Regions from separate parts of the Paenibacillus sp. FSL R10-2788 genome, predicted to be linked through region 1. Evidence: predicted binding sites of a transcription regulator. Region 1 holds the regulator's gene; the other holds the start of a gene.
What was found. Region 1 encodes LexA, which represses DNA repair genes until DNA is damaged. Its sites were predicted from a motif close to CGAACATATGTTCG; they were not measured.

Region 1 (8,480 bases):
GCAGCTGGAAGCCCGCGTTCGCGATTGAATTTAATAGTAGACAGTCTTGCTTTTTCCACCTTCAAGTACGGACGACGGAAGAACAATAGCGCTGCCAGCAAATAGTACAGTACTACTCCCAACCAATTAGCCAGCATGCCATTTCCTTTGGCCTGATCAATAGAACCAACTACCCAAAACATAGTGCCAAGTATCACTAACACTACCGGAAATGCAATGTTGCGACCTTTAAAGACTTCGGCATTCTGGGTAGGAGATTTAGAGGCATAAATCGTATCCTTGCCTTGTTTCTTTCTTTGCTTGTTGATTTGCTGTGTGTTGCGTTGAACCATTCTTTCCCAAGAACGGGCCATGTGCGTTCCCCCTAGTCATCCTGAAATATCTATGAAAAGGAACAGCGAGCTAATGTTTAAGCCCCTTGTTACCTTGTTCATGCTCATCGTTATCTACTACTTCAATAGTATTTAATTGTGCTCGGAAGTTATTGCGGATATTCCCCAGGTAAATTTCACGAAGCTTGGCGCGTTCCGCCACTTCCTCTTGATTAAGGCCTACGCTCTTCTGTTTGCGTGCCAATTCGTTAATTCGCGCGACCAACTCATCAATATTCAATACTTTCCCTCCCCCTATAAATTAATTCTAACTCTGCCATGAGAAAAAGAGCTTGTCAAGGTCTACTCCCTGCAAGCTCTACTGGTCATTCTATTATGTTCTCAGAAAATTAATAAATAGGTAAAGTAAGTATGTCTCCAGCGTTAATTTGACTACTCTTAATCCCACTTGAACGTTTAATTCCTTCTATATAAACAACTGTCTTCATATCAGCCGGTTTATTCTTAAGGGCAATACTCCATAGTGTATCTCCACGTTCAACCACAATCCGCTTCTCTTCCTTCATTATAGTCGTCGATCCTGCAAATACATTTCCCACTACTGTTAGGCCAGAAAATACTAGCACGATAATCAATATTAACTTAATAAAGAAGTCCTGACGGAACAACGAAATCATCCCTCCTAGCAAACGTTCCGTTATCTCTTTCACCTTAGCGGAATTACGGGCAACGTCATTATGTCCTAAAGATTCAACCACTGGGGCCTTATCGTAGATGCTGCGGTATGTACTGTATTTTAGCATAATTATCATCCTCCAAACACTTGTTCTTACTTTCGAATTCATAATAACACGAACATGTGTTTTGTTCAATACTATTTCAGAACAATTGTTCTCTTTTTTTCGAGAGACTCAAGTGGTTCATTTTATTATCATTTGTCTACCATTTTTTAACTCTAGCAGATTAATATTTATAATAGTTAGAACTTATGTTTGTGCGAACGGTAGTTCTATGTTATAATTTTCCCAAACATTACTATATGGGGTTGATTCCAATGTCAAAGATTTCAAGTCGCCAGCTGGCGATCCTGGAATTTATACGAAGCGAAGTCCGCAGCAAGGGTTATCCACCTTCCGTCCGGGAAATTGGAGAAGCTGTTGGCCTTGCTTCCAGCTCCACAGTTCACGGTCATTTGGACCGGCTTGAGAAGAAGGGACTTATTCGTCGAGATCCAACGAAGCCACGTGCAATAGAATTACTAGGCCAAGAGGATTCAGAGAATGTTCACCAATTCGCCCAGACCATCTCACGGATTCCTGTCGTAGGTAAAGTTACCGCCGGGGTACCTATCACTGCTACAGAGAATATCGAGGACTACTTCCCACTTCCTACTCACTATGTAGGTGACAACAAAGTATTTATGCTGTCAGTTATGGGTGATAGTATGGTGGATGCTGGCATTATGAATGGTGATTATGTAATTGTTCGCCAACAACAAACAGCGGACAACGGAGATATCGTTGTAGCCATGACTGAAGAAGATGAAGCAACCGTTAAGACCTTTTACAAGGAACGTGATCATATACGGCTTCAGCCGGAGAATCCAGCTTATGAGCCTCTTCGCCTTAATCGCGTAACTATTCTCGGAAGAGTCATCGGATTGTTTCGAGATATCCACTAAGTATGCACTCCTACCATAAAAGGCTGTTCCGCAAATGCGGAACAGCCTTTTTTCTGTGTATTTTGCTTTCTCAACCACTAACGAACATTTGTTCTCGTTCGCTAAAATGGGCATTTTCTATGAATAACCGTTTAGGCGTTCTGCTCATATCCTAATTAGAAAGGAGTGTTGTGCATAATGCCAAATTACCGAATTATTGTAGATCTGACCCAACGAATGTTATATCTTCTGGACAATGATATTGTGATTAGAGGTTTCCCTGTCGGTATTGGTAAGATGTTAACCCAATCCCCAGTGGGAGAATTCACGATTATTAACAAACAACCCAATCCAGGCGGTCCCTTTGGTGCCTTTTGGATGGGACTGTCTAAACCACACTACGGGATTCATGGAACGAATGATCCTTCCTCCATTGGGAAAGAGGTATCCCACGGCTGTATCCGGATGTACAACGAGGATGTGTTAACACTCGCAGCTATCGTCCCTATAGGAACACGAGTAACGATAAGGAATTGAATTCGCTGAGGACGTCACAGCCCCCAAATCACCATATACAGAATGGGGGTCATTACATAAGTAAGTATTTTTTCATTAGCATACTAGGAGTTTGGTGATTATATGTCGAATATTGTTAACAGGATTGCAAATTGAAAAGGATGTGTTTAGTTTTGAATAACTCAAAAATTAGAACCCTCGTCGATTTTAAAGTCGATGCACTGGGTAAGCTGTCCGGTTTACTTTTAAATGATGAACAAGCTAGTGGAAAAAAAGTGAATTTGCTCACCTCTTTTGGCAGCATTCAGGGAATCGTCTCTCCAGCCGTCTCCAACAAAGAGGATGTATTTGATTTAAAATCTTTGATGGATGATGTAATAGTAGACGAATACATATCTTATTTGGGAGCAGAACACCCTGATAAAAATTTCAGCTATAACTTTGTTGTCCTCAATGACGTTACTGTAAGACCTTATGCTAGTTATGGGACTCCGATCGAATACAAACAGCTGATTGTTTATACCGATCATATCACTGCCTTCAATTTTCTATAGGTTACATACTTACCTTAAAAAGCACCCTTGCAGCAACCCCCAATTTTGCGCCATTTGCAGAATCGGCAGGTTTCTCCGGGTGCTTTTTTTGGGCTAATTCCGAAGCCGATCCTATAATTCCACGAATTTCCCTTTTAAAAGATACTAGTGGGGATCATTCAGGCATATCTTTCAATAAGCAACAATTTGAGTCTAATGAGATAACTGGGAGGTGATTATATGCTGATTATCTTAGTGTACTTATTTGCTATTTTAGGAGTTGTTTTAATTCTAAGTGCCGCCATTATAAAATTGAAAACGCTATCCACTTCATCTGATATTTCTATGCTAGTTAATGCGGCTGCATCCTTTAACATCATTTTCACCAAAACATTCATTCCCCCCAATCAATCTCACTTGATCGCACTTAACGAACCTAATAAAAAATTAGCAATAGGCACCAGAAATCCGAAGAACAACAAAAAAGCAGTAGCAAAGCTATACTCTTTCGATAATGTAATGGGATCCGAGATTGTGGTTAACGCACTTACCCTTTCAAAAGTCTCCAAAAGACAACAAAACAGCAAAACAACTGCAACTAGTGCAGATATTAACGTCCTTAAGGAACCTGATGAAGAAGCTAATGTGATAGAAGAACTCACGCTTAAAATATATATGAACAGCAAAGAAACGCCTGTGTATTGTATTTCCTTCTTGCCGGGTTTATTGCCTATTCGACAATCCGACAACCAGTACAAGGAAGCTTACTCCCAAGTACAACAATTGCATGCACTCTTCAGGTCAATCGTATCTGAATAATTAAGTTGTTATCGCCATACCTCTCATTTGATTTCGAAATAGAAAGAACCTAAAATTGCACACTAAACCCATCAAACTGGTGAATACCCGTACCATGTGCCACTACCTTTTGCTCACGTAACTCGCGAACTGCCTTTTTGACCTCTTGTAAAATAGATGGATCTAAACCCAGCGTATTATGAGAGCCATATACTTGGGTAACCCCTGGAATTTCTGTAATCTTCTCTAAGGATGCCACTAAATCAACCGGACTAGTCGAAGGGTAAAAAGCATAGATTGGCGTAACGTCATATAATAAATCACCTGTAAACAGATATCCGTTGGCATGATCAAATAGGCTGATATGACCTGGCGAATGACCTGGTGTGTGGTAAATTTCTATTTCGCGCCCACCTATGTCGAGCACATCCCCCTCTTGTAAAAGAGCCGTTGGTTTCCCTTGAAAAGGTATGTAGGTGTTAGGATCAAAGGTTTCAGGAACAGGAAGGGTGATGTCTCGACTCATATCCTTTCGAATCTGGGCAAGGGACAAGCCTTTTATTCCGTTAATCAGCCAATCCTCATCCTCTTTATGAACATAGATTGTCTCGAATTGTCCGTGACTGCCAATATGATCTGCATGCACATGTGTAGTTATGACAGCGATAGGTAAATCCGTTAACTGATCCGTTATTCTTTTTATATTATCAATACCTAATCCCGTATCAATTAACGCGGCTTGTTTTTGCCCCAAGAGTAAAAAAGAATGCACCTTTTCCCAATGTCCATATTCACTGATTGCATAGGTGGTCGGATCAATTTCCGTTACTGTAAACCAACGATCTTTAATCAATTACGCTCCCCCATTCCATTTTTCCCTTACATGCTCTTCACCCTTATAATAATCCGCCTGTTCATCCGCTTGATAGATTTCTTGATAAGGCAAAATGTTGATTTTGCCTGAGTCTGGATATTCGCAAACATCTATTCCCTGATTCGTTCGGAGATCCAGATACCTGCATGGTGCATCCGTATGATTATAAAGCTGGTGCGCCCCTTCCGGTCCCATTTCGAAAAATATTACATTTCCTTCCGTAACCTCCGTAATACCCTCAGGCGTTCTTAACATCGCTTTTCCCGCTAAAATCACAAATATCTCTTCAGCATTTCTATGAAAATGATAAGGATAAGAATATTTATCAGGATCTAAAGATCTGATATCAAAAACTAAATGCTTGGAGCCCACCATTTCAGCTAATCTTTCACTCGTATGCCAAGCAAACTCTGGGATCGGGGACTGTTTTTGAGTAAATGAGACCGTATTTTCATTAAAAATCTTCACCATCTGCAACACTCCTCCTCCTTAAATTTTGCGTTCAATTACAACAAATAAAGAATCCCAGCTATAGCTAATGAAATAAGACCACCTAAAGCGGACCCATTCGCTACTTTGTTTTTAGTTTTACGGTCTTGTTTAGATTCCGAATAAAAGTTACCTCTTTGTTGTGTACCTGTCGTGAAGGCTCCAACACATATACCTGAAATTATAAAAAATCCCAAGCCTATGTAAATAAAAATTTGCATGAACTTACTCCTTCGCAGGTAAGAATTAGTTATCTATATATAAGATATTTTAACATTAAATTCCTCTGCTACGCGCCATGACTTTCGGACCCAGATGACGCTATTTGCTTATTTTCAGCCTTTGGAGCATGGTTTCGGACTCCAGTGACGTTATTCCTAAGAATGAGGCTCATATTGAGTGTTTTTAATGCCAATAGCGACTATGGGGTCCTTTAGTATCCAAAATGTGGGATAAAGCTTCATATAAGGTCTGCTGGGTCCTACACCGGGCTCATACGCGAAATTTGCAACCTCAGCAAATGGAAATTGGCGTTCAAATGAAGTAAGGTACCAAAAAGAAGAAGTGTGCCAACAACCATTTTTTGATTATGGTTATGGCACACTTCTTCTACTCCATACAACCCCTTCGGTTCTGTTTACACTTAATTCCTTTCAAGTTCAAGTGTTGCCAGTGAAACCATCACCCAAGGTGCAAAGTTATTCGACGAATCACCCTTAGGATTGTGTATCCGAAAAAGAAAAGCTTCCCCCGCCTGATTTTTCCAGACCATATAATCTTCTATCCCCTTATCACTGGTAGCCTGCAGATATAATTCTGCAAAACCTAGAGGATGTTCAATTAGTTCCCCGCTATGGTCGTTTGCTTTACCAATTGCAGAAAGCTCGGTTTGTCCCTGTTGCTTCAAAGCTGTGAGATCGTAACCGGCAGGCAAGTGTTCAATTTCGGCATAATAGGTTGGATCCTCAGTTAATGATAAACGACCAGACTGTGAGTCTAGTGTGAAACCCTGAAAAACATACAGGGAATATCCATCACCTTGCCCAAGTGTACCTTCTTGCCCTGAGACCCCTCCCTCCTGTTCACCAAATGCTTTGGTCTTTGGTCGATCGGATGCTAGAGGATCTGTGGCCTCCGGACTGGCGGACTCCTGCGCCTCCATAGAAGGAGTAGCAGAAGGTTCGGGAGTGGTTGTAGCTTCGACAACTGGCGTAGGCGCTGCACTTGACGCTGTAGGCTCTGCCTCGTTTGTTGTTTTATTGTTACTACATGCACCGAGAATTGAGGCAGACAGAAGAATACTAGTAGCTGTAGTTAATAATATTTTTTTCATTACGCACCTCCTTATTACTATAATAGTTATTACCCACATGACTAACGTGTCCTCTTATTCTTCAAAATCTTTTCTTCATTTTTATTGCTACGGATTGAAAAATTTCATTCAATCGACTCACTCTTATTGACAGCTATGGAGTTGTGCTCGAAATTCAAATTGTTCCCGGACGATTCGGGCACCTACTATCTTAATTAATGCCACCAGATTCCATAAAGTGACCCATGAGATCTTAGTTCTTCTCGGTTTCATAAGGTTAATTGGACTGAGCAAGAGCAAGGTAGACGATAAATCAATTAAAGTGAAAAAAATTTACAATCACTTTTACTTTAACACTTTTAGAATATACAAAAATAATAAAATAGCGACTCACAGCCAACCACGGGGGGGTTCTGTAAATCGCCATCCTTAATGATCTGTAACTCAGATTTGTGTCAACACTCTTTGATAAATCCTTTAAAAGTCAGAGCGATGCGAGAATATAAGCAATGTCTGTCATGACTATGTACACTCGTCTGAAGAGTTATTTTTTTGATTTATAACTTCTTACTAATAAACTTATACCTTTAAAAATCAAAACCACTAATATCCCGAAAATTATCAAAGTTAATATTAAGTTTGACCAAACTATATCCAAATTCACTCCTCCGTCTCTGCATTTAATTCTTCTATATCCCATCATATCCCATTATTTATGATAAATGAACAGCTTCTTACACGTTAAAATTGTTAATCAACAATATGCCAATTTTGATATTCACCTGTAAAACATCCTCGAATAACCTTAACCTCAGCTATTTGTGGGCATTTCGCGGGCATTTTTCGTAGACATATCATTGATGGTTACAAAACCACTATTTTGCCCAAACAAAAAAACCCTCAACACCAAAGGTGTCAAGGGTTTAAAGGTTCTAGTACAAAGTCATGTATTGGTTTCTTTCCCACTCGTGAACCTGAGTACGATAGATATCCCATTCGATTTCTTTCAGCTCGTAGAAGTGAGCCAGCGCATGTTCGCCGAGAGCTTCGGTAATTACATGGCTGCGGATCATTTCGCTTAGCGCTTCTTTCAAATCGGATGGCAAGCTCGGGATGCCTTCTTCAATACGCTCTTCCTCAGACATCACATAGATGTTACGGTCAATTGGGGCTGGAAGATCAAGCTTACGCTTAATTCCGTCTAGCCCTGCTTTCAACATAACAGCAAGTGCGAGGTATGGGTTAGCTGCCGGGTCCGGATTACGAACTTCAACACGTGTGCTAAGCCCTCTCGAAGCCGGGATACGAATCATCGGGCTACGGTTACTTGCAGACCAAGCTACGTAACAAGGTGCTTCATAACCAGGAACAAGGCGTTTGTAAGAGTTCACTGTTGGGTTAGTAATCGCTGCAAAAGCACGAGCGTGCTTCAAAATACCAGCCATATAGTAACGTGCAGTTTTGCTCAGACCTAGCTTGTCACTTTCATCGTAGAACATGTTTTCTTTGCCATTAAACAAGGATTGGTGAGCGTGCATACCCGATCCGTTAATACCAAACAAAGGTTTAGGCATAAAAGTTGCATGCAAGCCGTGTTGACGGGCAACCGTCTTCACAACGAGCTTAAAGGTTTGAATTTGGTCAGCAGAAGTGATCGCGTCAGCATATTTGAAATCAATTTCATGCTGGCCGGAAGCCACTTCATGGTGGGATGCTTCGATTTCAAAGCCCATTTCTTCAAGGGTCAATACGATTTCACGACGGCAGTTTTCTCCTAAGTCCGTAGGAGCTAAGTCGAAATAACCACCTTGGTCGTTCAATTCTGTAGTTGGGTTACCTCTTTCGTCTGTTTTGAACAAGAAGAATTCAGGTTCAGGTCCAACATTCATCGCTGTAAAGCCCATTTCTTCGGCTTCCTTCAGACAACGCTTCAGGATACCACGTGGGTCTCCAGCAAATGGAGTAC
Region 2 (8,480 bases), 1.5 Mb from region 1:
GGGCCAGATCGATGACCGAACCGCTAGATGATTCATTAGTAATTTCAGATAGATCATCGATTGGGTGTGAGCCAAAGCTGCGGTATTTATCCAGGAATAGCCCCGGCTCCGCCAGACGGAATCGATAGATACTTTGCTTCATATCTCCGACCATAAACCGGTTACCGGGTGTTTCACGGGATATTAGCCGCACAATCTCCTCTTGCACACTATTCGTATCCTGATACTCATCCAGCAGAACCTCATCGAATTGAGCGCGGTATTCCATAGCTGCATCAGAAGGCAGGGAATGACCGGGCGTAGAGTCCGGATGGCGTAGAATTTGCAGACAATAATGCTCCAAATCACTGAAGTCGACTAGACCTCTTCCTGCTTTTTCAATTCTATAACGTTCACCGAATGCTATCACTGTCTCTGCAAGCTCTGCCATCAGTGGAGCCGCTTCGTTCAGCTCTTTCAAAAAAACCTCAGGCGGACGGCCAAACAATGCTTTCTGAAGATCTAAAATACTCTTCTTCACACTGTCGCGCAGTTCCTTCACCATCTCCTGCAGTCCAGGATCTGTCGAATCCTTCTTACAAGCCTTTAATTTCCCAAAATATACTTCCATGAAAATATCATATAATTCTGCCCAAGGTCGTTCGTTTACGGCATCCTGCAGTGCATTTACCATCTCAAGATCAGCGGTTAAATTCTCAGCATAGGGTGCCGGACCGCCCGGCTGCAGTGCAATCTCCCGGCCTTGAATCAGCTGACTGGCTGCGCCCGCAAGTGTCAGCTTCGCTTCTTCAAGAATGCTCAGCACCCATGGCGTTCCACCCAGACTTTCGGTGTCTGGCAATGAGAAATCAGCTGCAGTATCACGGAGCCATTGCGCAGGCCAAGGATGGCTGCGGGCATAATCATGCAATCGCTGTATGAGCGCATGCACTGCATCATCACTGCGTTCACCACTGAACCAATCAGCGAGCTGCACAAATATACTATCCTCGCCATCCGCACCTGCTTCACCGTACTTTTCCTCCAGCAACTCTTCGAGCAGCTCCTGCCGCATCATCTCCGCTTCATGCTCATTTAATATGCGGAAACCCGGATCAATCGGAATCATTTGATAATAACGCCGGATCACTTCCAGACAGAAGGAGTGTAACGTTGTAATCGAAGCTTTGCCCAGCAGGGATAGCTGACGGCGCAAATGGTCTTTCTCCCCATTCTCCTCCAGCTCCCGATCAAGGGCTTCCCTGATCCGCTGCCGCATTTCGGCAGCCGCAGCTTTGGTAAACGTAGCTACTAATAGCCTGTCTACACTGAAGCCGTTCTCTTCCTTACTGATTTTTCGAATAATCCGTTCTACCAGCACCGCCGTCTTACCGGAACCTGCTGCCGCAGCAACGAGGATGTCATCACCGCTCTCCGCAATGGCGCGCCACTGGTCATCACTCCATATACTTCCTTCCGGTTTCGCTTCTATTTCAGCCTTCATACTCAAGGTGTAGTTCCTCCTTTGCGGGACAGCAGATCCCATATAACGTCCTTCCCTGGCTTACCCAGATTGTTATAGCTGTTGCCTTCCACAGCTTCATCGAACTGGCAGACAGGTCTAAAGGAACAGAATGTGCAGGCGGTCTCCTGCCCAATTCGGTACGGCTCAATCGCCACATCACCTTCTGTAATCCGTGTCCCGATATCCGAAATTGTCCCTCTAACGGAGGATAATAGATGACCCCACTGCTCTGGTGTAGCTACTGAAGCACTGCTATAAAAGCTGCCGTCAGCTTTTACTGCTACAGGCACGATAGAAGAATACCCTTTGTCTAAAGTGGTATCCATCAGGGAGACAACCTCACGATCTGCTGTAAGTAGTCCTTTCATCTTGAAGCGTTTCAACAGCTCTTGCTCAGCCTGTTCCTTGTTCATCCCATTGGATGAGGTCAACAACGGATCATGCACATGGAAATAAAGTGTGCCGGCTGGAAGTGCCGGCTGCCCCAGCCATTGCTCCGAATATGTTAGCAGCACATCCAAATAAGTCAGCATTTGCAGCGATAATCCATAATACACCTCATGCAGCTTGAGATCCTTTTGGCTCGATTTATAATCAATTACCCGCAGAAGAATTCCGTTCTCTCCACGGGCCATATCTACACGGTCAATCCGGCCAACAACCTCCATCACGCAGCCATTTGGCAGCGTAATCCTTAAAGGCGGCAACTCCTTATCCGGTCCAAAGTCCAGCTCCAGCCCTACTGGCTCAAAGCTGCCCCGGCGGGCGTGCTCGCCCAGAATCACAGAAGCACGTCCAACAATATTCTTAAGTTTACGGGAGATGTACCCGTAACGTTTGGAGCTCATTAGGATTTCACCCTGCAACATCGGAGATAGCCGCTCTACTGTCTCACTGGCCTCACGCCGACATTCATCCGGAGACAAGCTGCCCCAGCCCCGTCCCTCTTGTTTCAGTCTTATCGCCATATCACTTAACGCAGCATGGAACAGCTGTCCAATATCAGGTGCTTGCAGCTTATATAGCTGACGCTCCTTCAGTCTTAGTCCGTAGGACGCAAAATGGGAAAATGAGCACGCAACAAATTTCTCCATCCGGGACACACTGCCCCGCAGTGTTGAGCCACCATACAATCTGAGGCTTGTGCCACGCTTTAGCTTCGTTCCCTCATTACGATAGAACAGTGAGCTTAGCAAACGTTCCAGTTGAAATTTACGATTTTCGTTCTTAGTAAACCAGTTATACACATCCCACCATAGCTCCGGAATTTCTGTCCCCTGGCGCCACTGCCGCAGCTGCATAATCAATGCGCGAAGACTCTGTTCTGGTTGACCAATGAAACCGAGATGAATGGGATTTCCGACTTCTGCCGGTAGTCCCGCAGGGGGAAGTGCTGACAAACTATGCTCTTGAACCCTTGGGAACATTCTATGCAAATGCCGGATAACCTCAGAGGGAAGGAGAGCTTTGCCCTCATCATCCGCTGTAGCGTAGCTAATCCAGAGCTTTCGACTTCCTGTCGTTAGCGCATTATAGATCAGAAACCGCTCGTCCAGCAGTTTACGAGAAGCGCCGGGAGCAAGCTCCATTCCAGCATTCTCTAGTACGGAGCGTTCACCTTCCGAGAGAATTCCATCTTCCTTAAACTGCGCAGGCACAACACCTTCATTAAATCCAAGCAAAAAAGCGTATTTAACCCCTGTTGGGCGAGTCCGATCCATATTGCCGACCAATACTTGATCCAGTGCGGGCGGAACTAGTCCCATTTTAAGCTCAGCAAGTCCTGTCTCTAGAACTCCGGTGAACACTTCAAACTCAAGTCTTTCATTGCCCATCATTTCTACTATCTGATCTAGCAGATCAAGTACCGCACCCCACAACTGGCTATGTTCCCTAGCCTTCTCGGGTTGGCCCTTCTCCATAGACTTAACACTGAGTTTCTCCAGCTTTTGTGCAACATCCGTCTCTTCAAGCAGCTTGTACATTGCCGTACATAGTTCAAGGCCGCTTCGGCTTTTCTGGATTCGTTTCTCAAAAGCAAATAATGGACCTGTTATACTAGCACGGCATCGTTCCATAGTAGCAAGCAGTTCATCATCCATCTGTCTGCCGCCTTCCAGCGACAAGCTAGGAATACCTTTCCATGAGCGGCCATCCGTCCAGCGATACCCTTGAATCCCACAAGCCAGCACATAGTTTTCTAAAGCATCCATATCCTCACGTGTAATACTACCGTCTAGCGGAAGCAAAAGCTCCGTCTTTACGCAACGGAATACATCCTCGTAACGCCAGCGACGACGCACTACATCCAGCGCGGAACGTATAAATTCCACTAGCGGATGATGCAGCTCATTTACCTTCTGGTCCAGAAAAAATGGCACTCCGTAATCTTGGAACAACGGTTGGATCAGCTGCTCGTAATCGCCAATATTGCGCATCAATACAGCCATTTCGCCATATTTTGCACCTTCATCACGCGCCAGTCTAGTCATTTCGCGCAGTGCTCCCTCAACCTCTGCTCTGTGCGAAACTGCGGCGCCTATGGATATAGCCTCTCTTGCCAGTTCATCCGCACCTATCCAGGCCTTCCGGCGATCATATCCCCGTTCAAGGTGAGCAAGTACTGGACTTTCTTCAAAACGCGGAAGAACCGTTGGCTCCAGCAGCTCGTCCCACACATCAATGCCCAGCTCTTCAGCTATTCCACGCAGTTTAATGTAAGTAACCGCAGTGGGGTGAAACAATTCAAGCTCATTCAACTGATCTCCATATGGGTAAGGACGATCAATTGTAAGCGAAACGGTCAGCTTCGAAGCTTGCTGCATCAATTCTCGAAGCACTACGAATTCCTGCGGAGTAAATCCATGGAATCCATCTACCCAAATCTCCGCCCCGCGAATATAGGAGGAATCAGGAATATGCTCAGCCAGTTCTGCTAAACGATCCTCTTTATCGATATAGAGACGTGACATTTCCTTCTCTAAATCGCTGAATACCAGCTGCAAATCATCCAGCTTACCCTCAAGAATAGGACTTCTTGCAATAGCTCCTCGCATAACGGACAACTGCTCTTCTAAATCAGTGGAACCCAAACAGCAACGCTTCATCTCCGTGTGCAGTTGGTTCAGACGTTCCACAAAACCCGGTCTGTCTGCTGAGGCACCGAACAATTTCAGTTCCTCTTTGCGACGACTGATGATTTTGTAAATTAACATTTTCTTACCTTCATCACTGATTGGCAGACTTGCACTGCCACCAGTTTCCTGCTTCACACGATAGGCAAGCCGCGAAAAACTCAGTGTCTGCGCCCGAAGGCTTCCCTTCACATTCCCTACGGTCAAAAGCCCCCGTTCTGCTCCAAAAGAACCTTGCTCTGGCACAAGAATAATAATCGGCGCACCAAGCGGTTCCTTCTCTAAGGAAGAAGAGATAGATTCCCATATTTTTGTTGTCTTGCCACTGCCCGAGCGGCCTAGTAAAAAGGTTACCGACATAAATGATAGACTCCTTCCGTAGCGGAGAAAATATATAAATTACAAGGTGAAATATCCACCTATTGATTACACTCCAATTAAAAAAGTTCAGTGATTCCTCGTCCCTTCAGTATATCATAACCACACTAATCGGAACATGTGTTTGCTAGTATTTTCTAATGTTTTACAAAGGATAACAGCTACGAGTACAAATAAAAAAAAGCAAACCTCCGGATTTTGGCGGCTTGCTTTTTAGAGTGTTTAGTTTGTTTTTAATGCCAGATGTGCAACGTTAGATTAGAGCTGCCAATGTCGGAGCATAGGGTCAATGTTAGACTGTTCGGTGTTCAGCGTTCAGCATCCAGCGTTCGGCATTCAGCGTCCAGCGTCCAGCATCCAGCATCCAGCGTTCGGCATTCGGCATTCAGCGTTCAAATTGCACATTTTCGGCTAGGCTTGTTTCATTAATTACTTACGGACCCAGGAGCCGTTATTCGTGGATTCAGTGCTGTTTTGGCAACTTTTCGGACCCCATTGACGCTATTCTTCGAAAATGTGTTGCATTACGGGTGTTTTAAGAGCAATAGCGCCTTTGGGGTCCGTAAGAATTCAATAATAGGCTGTTTACGCTAAATAGAGTCATCTGAGTCCGTTGGCAACTACTTGCCTTACAGTCGACTCACGGCCACCCTACGTCCAGCCCTTTTATCCTATTTGTTACTTGGCACTGTAAACCTTTTTGACCTTCAGGCTTATTTTTTACTCCGCACTTCAAAAATCGCAAACTTCAGATAGTGTCCTTCGTTAACGCCAAGTATTTGTGGGTGGTCTTTGCCTGCGGCCCGCCATTCCACAAGTCTCAACACCTTGCCAGCATCTTTAGCTGCATCGGCAATCGTTTCGAGGAACAGATCTGGCTGCATATGGTAAGAACAGCTTGCGGTAACCAAATAGCCGCCTTCGTTCACCAGCTTCATGCCGTGCAGATTGATATCCTTGTAACCACGGCAAGCGCCAGCTACTGCACTTTTGGTTTTGGCAAACGCCGGAGGGTCCAGGATGACTACATCCCAAGTTCTTCCTCCACCTGCCGTCATCGGCTTGGATGTGTCGGTTTTGGCTGTTTTGCCTCCGGATTTAGGATTTGTAGCAGCTGCTGCCGTCTCTGTTCCACTTGCAACTGTCGCCCGTTCAGAACGTTCCTCTAGTCCTTTAACCTGATTCCGTAGATATGCAAAAGCATCATCCACTACGAATTCAACACGATCGCTAAAGCCGTTCAGCTCCACATTCACTTTGGCACTCTCAATGGCATGCGCTGAAACATCGAGGCAGGTTACTTTTTTCGCGCCATACTTGCAGGCATGCAGCGTGAAGCTGCCCGTATGTGAGAAGCATTCCAGCACTGTCGCACCGTCCCAATAAGGGAACGTTACATGTTTACCGCTCTTATTAACTGGCAAGGTCTGTAGCGAACCCTCCTCAGTTTCGATTTCCTGCAGCGTAATGCCGCTTCGTCCTCCCCAGCCTTTCATGAGCGGAGCAATGGAAGCTCTATTCTCACGTTGGTCAAAGAAGTAGCCAGTCTTCTGGCCTTCTTCAATATCAACGACCAGCTTCAGGCCATTCTCACTCACAGTTACATGCCGTGGACACTCCCCATACAGCAAACCCGTTGTCTGCTCCATACCTTCAAGCTCGCGCACACTAACATCACTGCGCTCATAGATTCCGCGCGGTGCCATAACCTGCACCAATGCTTCGACGATTTCTGCACGCCGCTTGTTCATTCCGAGCGTAAGCAGCTGCACAACCAAAATATCTCCGAATCGATCTACAATAAGCCCCGGCAAAAAGTCCGCTTCACCATAAACCAAGCGATAAGCATCCGCACCCGGAAGGAACCGATTTCTGTGTTGCAGACAATTCGCAAAACGTTCTGCAAAAAAGGCTGTATCCATGATCGCAAGGGGTCCCTGTGATACAATTCTTACCCGAATCTGTGACGCTGGATTGTAATATCCCACGGCCAAAAATCGGCCCTGATGATTAAGGACATCTACTAATCCCCCCGCTTCCGGATTTCCTTCTACCGATGCGACTTCACCTGCATAGACCCATGGATGGCCCTGTTCCAGTCTTTTTTTGCGATTGCGTTCTAAAATAACCGATGGCAATGACTTCAACTCCCTGTTTTTCTAAAAATGTTTTTATACATGTCCCATGCAATACATTCATATATTGGTGTACAACCCTCGTCCAAAGGAGTATGCCCTATGTTCAGTGATTTGCTGTTCCCTATCATATATGGTCTTGTTATCTTTCTAGCCGGCATGAAGCTGATGGAAACGGCGTTGTCCAAGCTAGCAGGCCCTCTATTAACTACAAGTCTAAATAGAGCTACCTCAACACCTATTAAAGGAATGATTGCCAGCAGCCTGTTGTCTGCCTTACTCCAGAGCAGTACTGCTGTAACGGTGTTGACTATCGGCATGGTCAATGCCGGCCTGCTCACCTATGCCCGCACACTTGGCATTATCTTGGGCAGCAACATCGGCACCACATTAACTACAGAATTGATCGGACTTCAGATCAATACCATGGCCACCCCCTTGCTGGCAGCCTCGCTCAGTCTGTGGGCAGCGGCAGTTATTGCAGGCGAACTGCCGCCTACATCGCGAGTGGCAGAGCTCTGCCACAAAATATCCCCGCCACTGCAATTTATCAGTCTGGCTATATCAGGCTTCGCCCTCGTCCTATGGGGGATCGCTGTCATGCAGTCTATCGGCGGAATACTTCAGGAAAGTGGCTTATTCCTCTGGTTCCTAAACCATGCCGCTACAAGTGCCCTATGGGGGCTCGCCGCTGGAGCGTGCCTAACAGCCCTGCTCCATAGCAGCGCTGCTGTCATAGCTATGGCTATGAGCATTGCCGCCTCGGGTGCCATGCCGCCTGAGCTAGGTATAGCCATAGTGCTAGGCGCCAACGTAGGCACCTGTGTCACAGCGGTCATCGCTTCCATCGGCGGCACGCCATCCGGCGTCTTCGTCGCTTGGTCCCATGTTGCGCTTAATGTAGGCGGTGCACTACTATTCTTGCCCATGATCGGGCTGCTACAAGCAAGTGCAGCATGGATTGGTGGAGGCCCTGCTTCACAAATCGCCCACGCCCAGACCATTTTCAACGTAGTCTGCTCACTTCTAGCACTGCCATTATGTTACCTGCCTATATGGACAAAACTGGAAAAACGTCTTCAGTCTTAGCTTAAAGGTACCGTTTTTTTATACCCCAGCTTTCCACAACTGTACTATTATACTTCAATCGAAAATATTATAAAACCGCGAACCGTCGTAAAAAGTGATCACCGTCGAGAAAATTCCAATCAGCGCAAACAAAGCCAATGCAAAATAATCGTCTCTCGTGAACGGGCGACTGCTATACCAAGTTCGTTTTGTCTCAGTGCCAAAGCCGCGCAGCTCCATAGCGGTACTGATATTTTCAAT

Region 2: the regulator LexA is predicted to act here: its motif matches at 5,130-5,143, upstream of addB (helicase-exonuclease AddAB subunit AddB).

What each region holds. Positions count from the first base shown of each region.
Region 1 covers NZ_JBBOQA010000001.1:3,836,996-3,845,475, forward strand. Annotated here, with positions in the region: gene NSQ50_RS17005 (hypothetical protein) at 1-353, opposite strand, end outside; gene NSQ50_RS17010 (DUF896 domain-containing protein) at 403-612, opposite strand; gene NSQ50_RS17015 (LysM peptidoglycan-binding domain-containing protein) at 722-1,135, opposite strand; gene lexA (transcriptional repressor LexA) at 1,387-2,013, shown strand; gene NSQ50_RS17025 (L,D-transpeptidase) at 2,191-2,529, shown strand; gene NSQ50_RS17030 (hypothetical protein) at 2,682-3,062, shown strand; gene NSQ50_RS17035 (hypothetical protein) at 3,282-3,860, shown strand; gene NSQ50_RS17040 (MBL fold metallo-hydrolase) at 3,910-4,692, opposite strand; gene NSQ50_RS17045 (cupin domain-containing protein) at 4,693-5,184, opposite strand; gene NSQ50_RS17050 (DUF5316 domain-containing protein) at 5,220-5,423, opposite strand; gene NSQ50_RS17055 (hypothetical protein) at 5,846-6,535, opposite strand; gene glnA (type I glutamate--ammonia ligase) at 7,447-8,480, opposite strand, start outside.
Region 2 covers NZ_JBBOQA010000001.1:5,352,705-5,361,184, forward strand. Annotated here, with positions in the region: gene addA (helicase-exonuclease AddAB subunit AddA) at 1-1,483, opposite strand, end outside; gene addB (helicase-exonuclease AddAB subunit AddB) at 1,486-4,998, opposite strand; gene NSQ50_RS23885 (class I SAM-dependent rRNA methyltransferase) at 5,730-7,154, opposite strand; gene NSQ50_RS23890 (Na/Pi cotransporter family protein) at 7,254-8,240, shown strand; gene NSQ50_RS23895 (energy-coupling factor transporter transmembrane component T family protein) at 8,295-8,480, opposite strand, start outside.